DNA from 3 places in the Spirillospora sp. NPDC048819 genome. Region 3 is predicted to be linked to each of the others. Evidence: riboswitches for the same ligand, from Rfam matches in the RefSeq annotation. Region 3 holds a riboswitch; each other region holds the start of a gene.
What was found. Region 3 has a riboswitch for cyclic di-AMP ahead of AB0C35_RS26440 (CHAP domain-containing protein). Riboswitches for the same ligand answer to the same signal wherever they lie in the genome.
Positions count from the first base shown of each region.

Region 1: it holds a riboswitch for cyclic di-AMP, as region 3 does, so the genes downstream of both, AB0C35_RS28295 (C40 family peptidase) here and AB0C35_RS26440 (CHAP domain-containing protein) in region 3, are expected to answer to the same signal.
Region 2: it holds a riboswitch for cyclic di-AMP, as region 3 does, so the genes downstream of both, AB0C35_RS03755 (CHAP domain-containing protein) here and AB0C35_RS26440 (CHAP domain-containing protein) in region 3, are expected to answer to the same signal.

Region 1 is NZ_JBEZGN010000024.1:88,102-92,291, reverse strand. It holds gene typA (translational GTPase TypA) at 66-1,919, opposite strand; cyclic di-AMP (ydaO/yuaA leader) riboswitch at 2,111-2,245, shown strand; gene AB0C35_RS28295 (C40 family peptidase) at 2,253-3,266, shown strand; gene AB0C35_RS28290 ((deoxy)nucleoside triphosphate pyrophosphohydrolase) at 3,309-3,704, opposite strand; gene AB0C35_RS28285 (Mut7-C RNAse domain-containing protein) at 3,724-4,190, opposite strand, start outside.
Region 2 is NZ_JBEZGN010000002.1:144,164-148,353, reverse strand. It holds gene AB0C35_RS03760 (hypothetical protein) at 1-1,148, opposite strand, end outside; gene AB0C35_RS03755 (CHAP domain-containing protein) at 1,187-2,035, opposite strand; cyclic di-AMP (ydaO/yuaA leader) riboswitch at 2,044-2,211, opposite strand; cyclic di-AMP (ydaO/yuaA leader) riboswitch at 2,337-2,536, opposite strand; gene AB0C35_RS03750 (NlpC/P60 family protein) at 3,037-4,080, opposite strand.
Region 3 is NZ_JBEZGN010000021.1:139,241-143,430, reverse strand. It holds gene AB0C35_RS26445 (CDP-glycerol glycerophosphotransferase family protein) at 1-631, opposite strand, end outside; gene AB0C35_RS26440 (CHAP domain-containing protein) at 938-1,702, opposite strand; cyclic di-AMP (ydaO/yuaA leader) riboswitch at 1,713-1,870, opposite strand; gene AB0C35_RS26435 (SpoIIE family protein phosphatase) at 2,324-4,190, opposite strand, start outside.

The DNA.
Region 1 (4,190 bases), on a different contig from region 3:
GGCCGCCCTCTGCGTTCGCCTGACCGTCGCTTCGCCAGACCGTCGTCCCGCCGGACGGGAACGAACTAGCCGGCGCGCTTGGTGCGGGCGCGCATGCGCTCGCGCTCTTTGGCGGCCAGCACCACCTTGCGGATGCGGACGGCGCGCGGGGTGACCTCGACGCACTCGTCCTCGCGGCAGAACTCCAGGGCCTCCTCCAGCGACAGCAGCCGCGGCGGGGTGAGCCGCTCCAGCTCGTCACCGGTGGACGACCGCATGTTCGTGAGCTTCTTCTCCTTGGTGATGTTGACGTCCATGTCGTCGGCCCGGGTGTTCTCCCCGACGATCATGCCCTCGTACACCTCGGTCGTCGGGCCGACGAAGAACGTGCCGCGGTCCTGCAGGTTCGTGATCGCGTACGCGGTGGCGGCGCCGGAGCGGTCGGCGACGAGGGAGCCGGACGGACGGGTCCGCAGCTCGCCGAACCAGGGCTCGTAGGCCTCGAACACGTGGTGCGCCATGCCGGTGCCGCGGGTCTCGGTCATGAACTCGGTGCGGAAGCCGATGAGGGCGCGCGCCGGGACCAGGAACTCCAGCCGGATCCAGCCGGTGCCGTGGTTGGTCATCTGCTCCATGCGGCCTTTGCGGACCGCCAGCAGCTGCGTGACGGCGCCGAGATGCTCCTCGGGGATGTCGATGGTGAGCCGCTCGACCGGCTCGTGCTTCTTGCCGTCGACGACCCTGACGACCACCTGCGGCTTGCCGACGGTCAGCTCGTAGCCCTCGCGGCGCATGTTCTCGACCAGGATCGCCAGGGCCAGCTCGCCGCGGCCCTGCACCTCCCACGCGTCGGGGCGCTCGGTCGGCAGCACCTTGATGGACACGTTGCCGACCAGCTCGCGCTCCAGCCGGTCCTTGACCATCCGGGCGGTGACCTTGGTGTTCTTCTCGCGTCCCGCCATCGGCCCGGTGTTGGTGCCGACCGTCATGGAGATCGCGGGCTCGTCCACGGTGATCAGCGGCAGCGGACGCGGGTCGTCGGGGTCGGCGATGGTGTCGCCGATCATGATGTCGGGGATGCCGGCGATCGCGATGATGTCGCCCGGCCCCGCCTCCTGCGCGGGCTTGCGGTCGAGCGCGTCGGTCATCAGCAGCTCGGTGATCTTCACCCGCTCGATGCTGCCGTCATGGCGGCACCAGGCGACCTGCTGGCCCTTCTTGATCGTCCCGGCGTGCACCCGGCACAGCGCGATCCGGCCGAGGTAGCTGGAGGCGTCCAGGTTGGTGACGTGCGCCCGCAGCGGGACGTCCGGGTCGAAGGACGGCGCCGGGATCGTCTCGGTGATGACCTTGAACAGCGGTTCCAGGTCGTCGCTGCCGGGCATGGTGCCGTCGGCGGGCTTGTCCAGCGACGCCCGTCCGGCGCGGCCCGACGCGTACACGATCGGGAAGTCGATCTGGTCCTCGTCGGCGTCGAGGTCCATGAACAGCTCGTACGTCTCGTCCACGACCTCGTCGATGCGGGCGTCGGGGCGGTCGGTCTTGTTCACGACGAGGATCACCGGCAGCCGCGCGGCGAGCGCCTTGCGCAGCACGAAGCGGGTCTGCGGGAGCGGGCCCTCGCTGGCGTCCACCAGCAGGACGACGCCGTCCACCATGGACAGCCCGCGCTCCACCTCGCCGCCGAAGTCGGCGTGGCCCGGGGTGTCGATGATGTTGATCGTCATCCCGTTGTGCCGCACGGCGGTGTTCTTGGCGAGAATGGTGATCCCCTTCTCGCGCTCCAGGTCGTCGGAGTCCATCACGCGGTCATCGACGTTCTGGTTCTCCCGGAAGGCCCCGGACTGCCAGAGCATGGCGTCGACCAGCGTCGTCTTTCCGTGGTCGACGTGAGCGACGATCGCGACGTTCCGGAGGTCATCGCGCGTGGAGATGGGCATGCGGGGCTCGCCTTGGGTGAGAGTTCGGGATCCGCCGCAGAAACACGGCATCGGCCATTCTACTTGCCCGTGCCCGCACCCCGTTCGGAGAAGGCCGCCCCATCCGTCACCGGGGCCCCGATTCGCCAACTTTGCTCGTTCTTTGTAATCTGCCCGAGATCCGGTCGTCCGGAGCCCCCTCCCCCGGGGCTGCGACCGGAGCGCCGAATCTCCCGCGTACGGGAGAGCCGGGGACCCAGGTCCCTGGGGTGAATCGACGTACGTCGTAGGGCGACTCCTGGCCCGAACCCGTCAGCTAACCCGGTAGGCGCGCGAGGAGAGGAGAACACCGGCTTGGCACCGGCTCCACAACGGTGGCGGCGCTTCACGCCCGCCGCCACGGCCACGATGCTCCTGATCGGCCTCGGCGCCACCGCGCCCGTCGCCGCCCACGCCTCGTCGCCGTTCCAGCTAGCCGCCGCGGTCTCCCCGACCCCCACTCCGACGACGGAGGAGGGGCTGCGCAAAAGCCTGGACGCGCTGAACGAAGAGGCCGAGATCCTCACCGAGAAGTTCAACAAGACACGCGTGGACCTGGGCAACGCCAAGAAGGCCGAGTACGCCGCCGCCAAGCAGGCCGCGGCGCTGCGCGCCCAGGCGGCCCCCGCCCGCGAGCAGCTCGGACGGATGGCCGCCGCGAACTACATGACCGGCGCCCCCGACGTGATCTTCGGCGCCGACGGCTCGCCCGAGGGGCTGTCCGAACGCGCCTACCTGACGCAGAGCCAGATCACCACCGTCCAGGCGCTGCAGAAGCAGATCAAGCAGGCCGAGACCGCGCAGCGCACCGCCGAGGCGAAGACGGCGCAGGTTCAGAAGGCCACCGCGGACGCCGAGAAGGCCCGCGAGGCGGCCAGGCAGAAGGTCGCCGAGGTGACTAAGCGCCTCGACAAGCTGACCACCACGCGCGTCAGCGACCCCCGCAGCGGCCTGCGCGCGACCGTGAAGGGCTCGGGCGCACCGGCCGACATGGCCCGCAAGGCGCTCACCAAACTCGGCTCGCCGTACGTGTGGGCCGCCGCTGGGCCGAACAGCTTCGACTGCTCAGGGCTCGTCGTTTGGGCCTACGCCCAGATCGGCAAGCGCGGGCTCCCGCACTACACCGGCGCCCTGTACGGACTCGGTTCCAAGGTCTCCAGGAGCCAGCTCCGCTCGGGCGACCTGGTCTACTTCGGCGGCAGCCTCCACCACATGGGCATCTACCTCAGCGACGGCAAGTACCTGCACGCCCCGCAGACCGGCGATGTGGTGAAGATCTCCAAGATGTCGGACCGCTCCGACTACGCGGGCGCCAACCGCATCTCCTGAGAAGACGTCGGGGGCTTCCCGCGGCGCGGCGGGAAGCCCTCGTCACTTTTCCAAGCCGCGTTCGGCGAGGGCGCCGATGACGGGGAGGTCGCCGGGGAGCCAGGCGACGTCGTACAGCTCGTCCGGGGTCAGCCAGCGGAGGGCCAGGTGTTCCAGGGCCTGCGGCTCGCCCTCGATGATCTGTGCGGTCCACACCCGCAGCAGGCTGCGTTCACTCAGGCGCCAGTCGCCGCCGATCCGGCCGGTCAGCCGGATCTTGATGGCGAGTTCCTCGTGGCACTCGCGCACCAGCGCGTCCTCGTCCGTCTCGCCCGGGTCGACCTTTCCGCCGGGCAGCTCCCAGCCGCCGGCCATGTGCGGCGGTTCGGCGCGCTGCGCGCTCAGCAGCCGTCCATCGGAAATGATCGCCGCACCGACCACCACGAGATCTTTCGCCACCGGCTCCTCTTCCCTGCTGTCAGACGGCGCTTCCGGCCCGTCCGGTCTCGACCTGGCGTGTCGCGGCCCGGACGATCTCCTCCAGGTGGCCGCCGTGCGCGCCGCGCCAGTAGAGCTGACCACAGTCCGCGCAGCGGCCGTAGACGTCGTAGCTGCGGCGGGTGCCCGCCTCCAGGTCGCCCTCGATCTCCTGCTTGTCGACCGGGACGAGTTCACCGTTGCACGCGGTGCAGCGCGTCCACGGGCGGAGCACGGGAGCGAACCGGTCCAGGAGGTCGCGGAGCTGGTCGTCCGGGCGGGAGCCGCGGACGTACGCGCCGAACCACAGCGCGCGGCGGCGGAGGAGCCCGCGGTCCTGGGTGAGCAGGACGCGGTGTTCGTCGTTGGCCTGGACGACGAGCGCCGGGTCGTCCATGTCGTTGTGGTAGGCGGTGTCGAGGCCGAGGAGGCGCATCCGCCGGGCCAGCGTGCCCAGGTGCACGTCCA
Region 2 (4,190 bases), on a different contig from region 3:
GCGAGCCAGGCCTCCTGGTAGGACTGTGAGAGGCGTGCGGAGCCGCCGGAGAACGCGTCCGCGGCGGGCAGCCCGGAGGGGACCCGTCCCGCGGCCACTTCGAGGCGCAGTTCGCCGGCCGCCGACCGGACGCCGACATCGGCCCGGAGGTAGCCGACATAGTCCGCGAAGCCCTCGATCAGCCACAGCGGGGTCGTGCGGTCGCGGGCGCCGCCGGTGGCGACATGGGTCAGCTCGTGGGTCAGGACGACGTCGCGTCCGAGTTCGTTGAGGCGGCCGAAGGTGCCGGGGGAGATGACGACACGGTCCTGGCCGCGGCCGCCGTCCGCGGACGGCGTGACGGTGGCGAGGGCGGCGATGTCGCCGAGGCTCTGATCCGGACCGGCGAGCGCGGAGGCGAGGGCCGCGTCGGCGGGCACGAGCGCGACGACCCGCCGCGCCCAACCCCGGCCGACGACGCCGGTGACGACGGGGACGGCCGCGTCCAGGCGCTTCGCGATCTCTTCCAGGCCGGGGGCCCCGGTGGTCGTGGGGTCGCCGATGACGAGGCTCGCGCGGCCCCTGACCACCGTCAGGGGGCCGCCGTCCCAGATGGCGGCGTCGTCCTCGAATCCGCGGGCGGACCCGTCGCCGACGATCGTCCAGCTGCCGGAGCTAAGGGCGAGCGTCAGGTAGCGGGTGCGGACGACATCGCCCCGGTCGAACCCCCGCAACCTGGAGCGCACCTCCATGCGGATGACCGCGACACCTTTCTTCTCGTCCATCGTCTGGGTGGCGATGGCACGTTCCTCCCAGCCGTCCAGCGGGAGCTTGCGGAGATTGCCGTACAGGCGGGACTGGACGTCCTGGAACGCGGCGGGCGCGGTGGCGACCGTCGCGAGGAAGGCGGTCCGGTCTCCGTTCCGCACCGCCCGAGCGCGGTTGGCGAGGACGGTGACGGCGTCAGCGGGGCTGAACGATCCGGCGGCCTGCGCCGCGTCGGCCGGTGGGGTCGCGCGGGCGTCCGGCGTCCCGTCGTCGCCGGAACGCGTGCCGAGGAGCCCCGCGCCGGCGCCCAGCAGCACGGCGGCCCCGCCCGCGCCCAGGGCGAGTGCCCTGCGGCGCGTGACGGGGCCGCCGTGTCCGGCCTGCCCGGGACCGTCCTCCATGCGCGTGATCCTATGCAGCCGGCGGAGGAGGAGGGACGTCAGGACTTGTACTCGGGGTAGCCGTAGCCGACGACGGTGCCGGTCGAGCGTTCCCTGACCCGGACGGCGTTGTCGGTGTTCCCTTCGACCGCCTCGATGGTGCCGTCGTCGATCTTCTTGGTCACCATGCCGACGTGGACGATGTCGCTGATGTCCTTGCCGCCGTTCCAGGCGTAGAAGACGATCGCGCCTGGCTTGGGCTCGCTGCCCCAGCGCCCCTGGTCCCGGAACCACTCGGCGTGGGCGACGGTCCAGGCGTCGCTGCCGAACTGATCGCTGAGGCCGATCTGCTCGCCGATCCATGAGATGAACATGTCGCACCATGCGGCGTCGTCGTACGCCTGAACGGAGCCGCCGTCGCGTGCGACGGTCTCCTCGGCCCGGGTGGATTCGACGTACCACTTGTTGAACTTGGTCTCGCCGCTGCCGTCCTCGGTGATGCCGACCTGCGATTTGGCGAGCTTGATGGCCTCGTCGGCGGTGGGCCGCGACTCCTCGGACGGCTTCTTGGGAGCGTCGGGCTTCGGCTCGTTCTTTTCGGGGCGCTCGCCTTCCTCGCCGCCCTTGCCGGACTTGTTCCGCTTCTCGTCCTTGGAGTCGGACCTGTCCTTGGACGAGGACTTGGAACCGGACCCGGACTTGCCCGAGTCCTCGCCGGCGGCCGGGCCGGCGGCGGTGGCGTGGGTGGGAGCGGCGGCGAACGGCAGGACCGACGCCTGCGCGGTGGCGGCGGCGGTGCCGAGTACGGCGGCGCCGACGATCACGCCGCCGGTCGTCCGCCAGGTGATGGCGAAGGTGCCGGGTTTGCGGTGCTTGCCCGGTGACTTTCTGCGATGCGTGCCTGGCACGGGGGATCTCCTGACTTCCATGCCGCCTACCGGGTTAGCTGACGGGTTCGGGCGTGGAAGCCGCCCTACGGCCTGCTGGGCAGGCCGATTCACCCCGAAAGGACACAGTGGGTCCCCGGCTCCGCGTTCCCCGCGCGTCTGGGCAGGGTGAACCGCGGACTCGGCGGTGGCGGCCCGGGGGCGGGCGCGCCGGTTCGGATGGGGGGCTCCGCCGGGCGGGGGCGCCCGCACGGAGTGAAGGGGAGAGCAGGGCGTGGCCGCACTCGGGCGGCCACGCCCAGGTAACGCTGCGGGTTTCACTCCTTCTTCTTCCAGACGCCTACCGGGTTAGCTGACGGGTTCGGGCGTGGAAGTGGCCCTACGGCGGGCTCTCACCGTTCGGTGGCGAGAGACGCACCGATTCACCCCGGGTGCCGGAATGCCCGTCCAGGGACGGTCCCTGGACTCCGGCGGATGTGGGTCCCCGGTTCCGCGCGTCGGCGGATTCGGCGCTGCCGCTGCGATCCTGGGGGCGTGATGGGGCCCGAGCGCGGGACCTGTCTCCCGCGTGCGAAAGAGCGGCGCCTGATGTTGTGCGTGCGGACGGCGGCCCGTTTGCGGGGACCGTCCTGGGCCTGGCCCGTGGAATCCGCCGTGGCAGCGCTCTCAGCGCCATGCACGCTGCGGGCGTGCGCACGGTGGGGCCGGACCGGCCGGGTCTGCTGTGAGACCGTCTGCGGCACCCTTCGGGTGCCGGCGGCGGCGCGTGGATCGTGCCGCCGGGGGGAGCGGCACGTGGCTCGCGCCGCCGTCACGCGGCAGCTGGATGTGCCGCGTGGGGCCGTTGCGCCTGGTGGGCGCCTCGGGGTCACGGCGTCTGGAGGGCGTCGTGAGTGGTGACAACGTACCAAAGCCCCAACAGATGGCAAACCCCCCCAAAATCAACAACGGACCAGGTCAAGCCTGGTCCGTTGTCGAGAAGAGCTCCGTCACGCCCGTCGCGGGCGCTCCGGGGCGGGGCGTCAGGGGCGCCCCGCGCCGTAGTAATTGCTCAGGTAGTAGCCCGAGGTGATGCTCACGACCTCCACGTTCTTCCCCGTGCGGGGGGCGTGGATCATCTTGCCGCCGCCCACGTACAGGCCGACGTGGCCGAGGCCGCTGAAGAACACCAGGTCGCCGGGCTGCAGGTTGCTCTTGGCCACCCGCTTGGTGGCGGCGTACTGGGAGTTGGTGGTGCGGGTGATGCCGACGCCCGCCGCGGCCCACGCCTTCATCGTCAGGCCGGAGCAGTCGTAGGAGTTCGGGCCTTCGGCGCCGTAGGAGTACGGCTTGCCGAGCTGCGCGTAGGCGAAGTCGAGCGCCGCGCGGGCCGGGCCGCTGGCCGGGCCGTTGTAGGTGCCGCCGACGCCGCCCGAGCCGCCGGACGAGGTTCCGCCGCCGAGCCGCCGCAGCAGGGCCTTCTGCTTGGCGACCTCCTTGTCGAGCTTCTTCTTCTGCTCCTTCAGCTCCGTGGTCTTGGCGTTGACCTCCTCGTAGGCGGCCTTGGCCTGCGCCTCCTCGCGGCGGAGCCGCTGGGCGGTCGCCAGGAACTGGCTGAGCTGGGAGCTGCGCTCCTGCGACAGGTGCGAGAAGACGGCGGCCTGGTCCAGGATCGCCTGCGGGTCGCCGGTGCCGACGAAGCCGGTGACGTTGGTCGTGTCGCCGTTCTTGTAGGCGGCGGCGGCCATCTGGGCGATCTTGGAGCGCTGCTCCTCGAAGGCGGCCTGCTCCTGCTTGCTCGACTTGCTCGCGACCTGGTACTTCTTCTTGGCGATCTTGAGCTTCTCGTTGAGCTGGTTGAACTTCTCGACCTTCTGGTCCATCTGCTCGGCGAGCTTGTCGAGCTTCTTCTGGACCTGTGCCCTGGTCGGCTCGGGGTCGGCGTGCGCCACCACCGGGGGAGACGCGAGGGAGACCGTCAGCGTCAGGCACGCGACGGCCGCCAGGCGGCGGGAGGCGCCTCTTTTGGCCGAACCCCCTCGCCGGTCGCGCTCGTGCGCCGCTTCCCCGATGAGATCATTGGCCACGGTCGGTTTCGCCCCTCTCGTCCACGACATCAGCGGATGACATTAGCGATACGCAACAACCGTCACAACCGGTTCATCACTCTTTGGCGTGCTTCATTCGAAATGATGCG
Region 3 (4,190 bases):
GGTGCGGGATCAGCGCGGTACAGCCCGCCGCCAGGTACGCCTCGGCGGTGAACAGCAGGTCCTCGTAGTACAGCTCCTCGACGAACCGCAGCCCCTGCTCCTCCAGGAAGCCCCGGCGGTAGGCCTTGTTGGTCGACAGCGTGTCGTAGAGGAGATCGGGATTCTCGCTCAGCGACCCGTACACGGCCCGCCGCTCGTAAAGCCGGGGATACCAGGGGCGGACGCGTCCCTTCGCGTCCCGCGGCCGGTCGAGGAGGACCCGGTCGCACCGGCCCGACACGATGTCGGCGCCGGTGTCCTCGGCAGTGCCGAGCAGGTTGAGGCAGGCGTGCCGGTCCAGGAGGTCGTCGCTGTCGAGGAACATCACGTACCGGCCGGTTGAGGCCTCGATGCCGGTGTTGCGCGGGCGGCCGCAGCCCCCGGAGTTCGACGGCAGGTGGACGGCCCTGACCCGCCCCGGATGCGCGGCGGCGAGCCGGTCGGCGGCCTCCGCGGTGCCGTCGGTGCTCGCGTCGTCGACGATGACCGTCTCGACGGACCCCAGCGACTGCCCCAGTGACGACGCGGCGGCCCGCGGCAGCCTCCGCGCGTCGTTGTAGGCGATCACCACTACACTGACATCCGGGCGCATGGGCTTCCTCTTCACGGCTTGGAGTTCCGGGGGACGCCCCCAGGCCTCCGGCAGTGGCGTCCGATCCGGCCTTCTGCTCTCGGGTCCTCCCTTCCATGCGCCGAACGGACGCGCGTGCAGGATTCCTTTCCAGGAACGCCGCGCTAAGGTCCAAGGGCGATCAAAGCCTGTCAACGGTTGGTATTACCCGCCTTCGGCGGAGACATGGGGCAGATCGGCCACGAACGCCAGAAGGCGCCCGGCGGGATGCCGGGCGCCTTCTGATCATCGGCGCGCGAGTGCGCCGATCGCGGGTCTCGGGATGGATCAGGCCGCGTAGTCGGGGTAGCCGTACCCCACGATCAGGGACTTGTCGCGGACCTTCTTCTGCACCGCGTTGTTGGTGTTGCCCTCGATGGTGCTGACGGTGCCGTCGCCGTTGTCCTTGACGACGATGCCCACGTGGTCGATGGCACTGATGCTGGAGCCCTTGTCCCAGTCGAAGAACACGACCGAGCCGGGCTTGGCCTTCTTGCCCCAGCGGCCGGTGTCCTCGAACCAGGAGGCGTGCTGGACGGTGTAGGCGTCCCAGCCCATGTTCTTGACGCCGGTCTGGGCGCCGAGCCACGAGACGAACATGTCGCACCACTGAGCGCCGTTGTAGGCGTCGACCGAGAAGCCGCCGTCGCGCTGGGCGGTGGCCTTGGCGTGCGGGGTCGAGACGTACCACTCGTGGAACTTGGTCTGGCTGTCCCGGCCCTCGCTGATGCCGACCTGCTCCTCGGCCAGGTCGAGCACCTCGGAGGCCTTCACCGCGCGCGGCGGAACCTTGTAGCCCGCCTCGAGGTAGTCGGCGGCGGAGCGCTCGGCGGACTCGTTCGACGAGACGGTGCCCTGTTCGGCGACGGCGGCCGCCGCCTGGGCGGGGGTCTCGGCCACCGCGTCACCGGTGAGGGGGTTGAAGACCGCGAGCCCGACGGCTCCGGCGAGCACCGCGCTGACGGCGACGCCGACGGCCTTGTCCTCGGCCGTGAACCCGTTCAGGGTGGCCGTGATGTTGTTCAGGGAAAGTCGATCAAAGCGACCGGTCATGCAGGGAATCTCCTTGTCTCCCATGACGCCTACCGGGTTAGCTGACGGATTCGGGCATGGAAGTAGCCCTACGGCGCGACTCTCGGGCGCGCCGATTCACCCCTGGAACCTGGGTCCCCGGCTCCGTACCGGTCGAGTGGACCGGGACGGACTCGGCCTCGCACCGCGGAAGCGGTGCTGGATTTTCGGATTGATCTCAGCGACTGATCTCGATGAGGTGGCGCGCATCTGTGGCGCGCATCGCGTGCGGGTTCCGCTCCGCGATCCTCGGCCGTGTACATGGAACGGCCGGTGGCAACGCATGGGGTGCGTTGCGGGATTCGAATCGAAGGTACCAACCTTCTCAAGGAAAGCAAATCACCGACAAAACTCCGTCTTGCCTGCTCAAAGGCCTTCCAAGACACCACCAACAGTGTCAGGGCCGGATGTCTTCCCGATCATTCGGCGACAGCCCCTCAGCCCCTTTCCACAGGGGGCTCCCGCCCACCAGGGAAAAGGTAAAGAACCCGCGGACGGCGACGGCCGGCACACGGCGTCGCGCCACATGCCGGCCGGTCACGGCCCCCTCACGGGAGACCTAAGTCACACGATGATATTTTCGCAGGTCAAAGATGGTTCTCGTCACTCCACGCGCAGTGCGAAGAGGGTGGTGTCGTCCGCCGCCCGGTCATGCTCCATCCGCGCCAGCACCTCGTCCAGCACCGTCTCCGGCCGCGACGAGCAGTCCCGCAGGATGTCGGTGAGGCGGGCGATCCGCTCGTCCAGATCCGCGTCCCTGCGCTCCACCAGGCCGTCGGTGTAGAGGAAGAGCATGTCGCCGGGGTCGAGGCGGGTGGTCATCATCGTGTACTCCCAGCCCGGCATCGCGCCGAGCATCGGGTCGCGGAAGACCTCCAGCGGCGCCGCCCGCCCGTCCCGGATCAGGATCGGCGGCGGATGCCCCGCGCACGTCCACTCCATGACGCGGCGCGCCGGGTCGAAATGGCCGACGACGGCGGTCCCCGTCGCCGGCGGATCCATGGTGCTCACCAGCTCGTTCAGCCACCCCACCAGCCGTCCCGCCGGCTCCCCCGTGCAGGCGAGGCCCAGCAGCCCGTTACGGCTGCGCGCCATCGCCGCGGCCGCGGGCAGCCCGTGCCCGGCCGCGTCGCCGATGGCGAACAACGCCCGCCCGTCCGGCAGCACGCGGGTCGCGTACCAGTCCCCGCCGATGCGGGCGGTGCTCTCCGCCGCCAGGCTCCGGATCGAGCTGACCAGGCCGGGCAGCCGCTCCGACTCGTCCTCGTCCGGCAGGATCGCACGGCGCAGCGTCACCGCCACCCGCCGCTCCTGCGCCATCCGCTCCTGCTGCTTCAGCATCTGCCGCCGCGTCTCCGCCAGCGCCCGCTCCACCCCGCGCCGCCGCGTGATGTCCTGCGAGACGATGTTGATCGAGACCGGCAGCCCGGAGTCGCCCAGTACCGGCTCGGCGAAGATCCACAGGTGCCGCGGCGTCCCGTCCTGGCCGATCACACGGTGCTCGGCCTCCACCGGCTCCCGCCGCGAGAACATCGTCTGCACGGCCTCCTCGACCAGCGGGAGATCGTCCTCCGCCACGACCTTCGGAAGATCCTGCGGCATCGGCGGAACCTGGTCGGAGGTGAGCCCGTAATTGGCGAGCATCTGCGGCGTCCAGTCCGCGTCCCCGGTCGCCAGGTCCCACTCGCCGAACCCCATCAGGGCGAGCCGCTCGACCCGCTCCAGCCGCCGCACCGTCCGGTCCTCGGCGTAGTGGTACCGCCACGTCGTGCAGAGGCCGGTCGGCACCCGGACGCACCGCACGCTCACCCGGGACGAGCGGGACAGGCCGCCCTGGGCGGTGGAGTAAAGGAAAGAGGAACGTTCCAATCGATTGCCGGACTCCAGCACCTCCACGTAATCGTCGAAGAGCCCGCTCAGCACCGCGCCCGGCTCCGTCTGCAGCAGCCGCAGCCCCTGCAACTCCTCCCTGCCGCGCCCGAACATGTCCCGGGCGACGCCGTTGAGGTCGGCGAAGAGGAAGTCCGTCACATTGCCGTCCGCCCCCCTGACCGGGATCAGATGGGCCGACGAGTCGAGCGTCGCGTCCAGCACCGCCCGCGCCATCGGATCGTCCGGCACCCCGGCGAGCATCTCGGCGTCTCCCGCGGTGTCCTCGGCCGTCACCCGGCGCAGGACCTCCTCGGCCTCCGACAGCACCGCCTGCCGCTCCGCCGTGCCTCCCTCGGCGCGAGGCGCGCGGCGTCCGGCCAACACGGCCCCCACCTGCCCGGCGCCGCCGTCCTTCACCAGCAGGGACGCCGCCTCGGACAGCTCCATGTCCAGGTCCCGGGCGAGCCAGATCAGATGCTGCAGGGCCTCCCCCGTAGGAATCCCGAGCCGCCGCGCCAGCACGACCCGCGCCTCGGACAGCACCGCGCGGTCATGCGCGGCGTCCCGCAGGTCGTCCACGTCCGCAGCGTGCACCCCG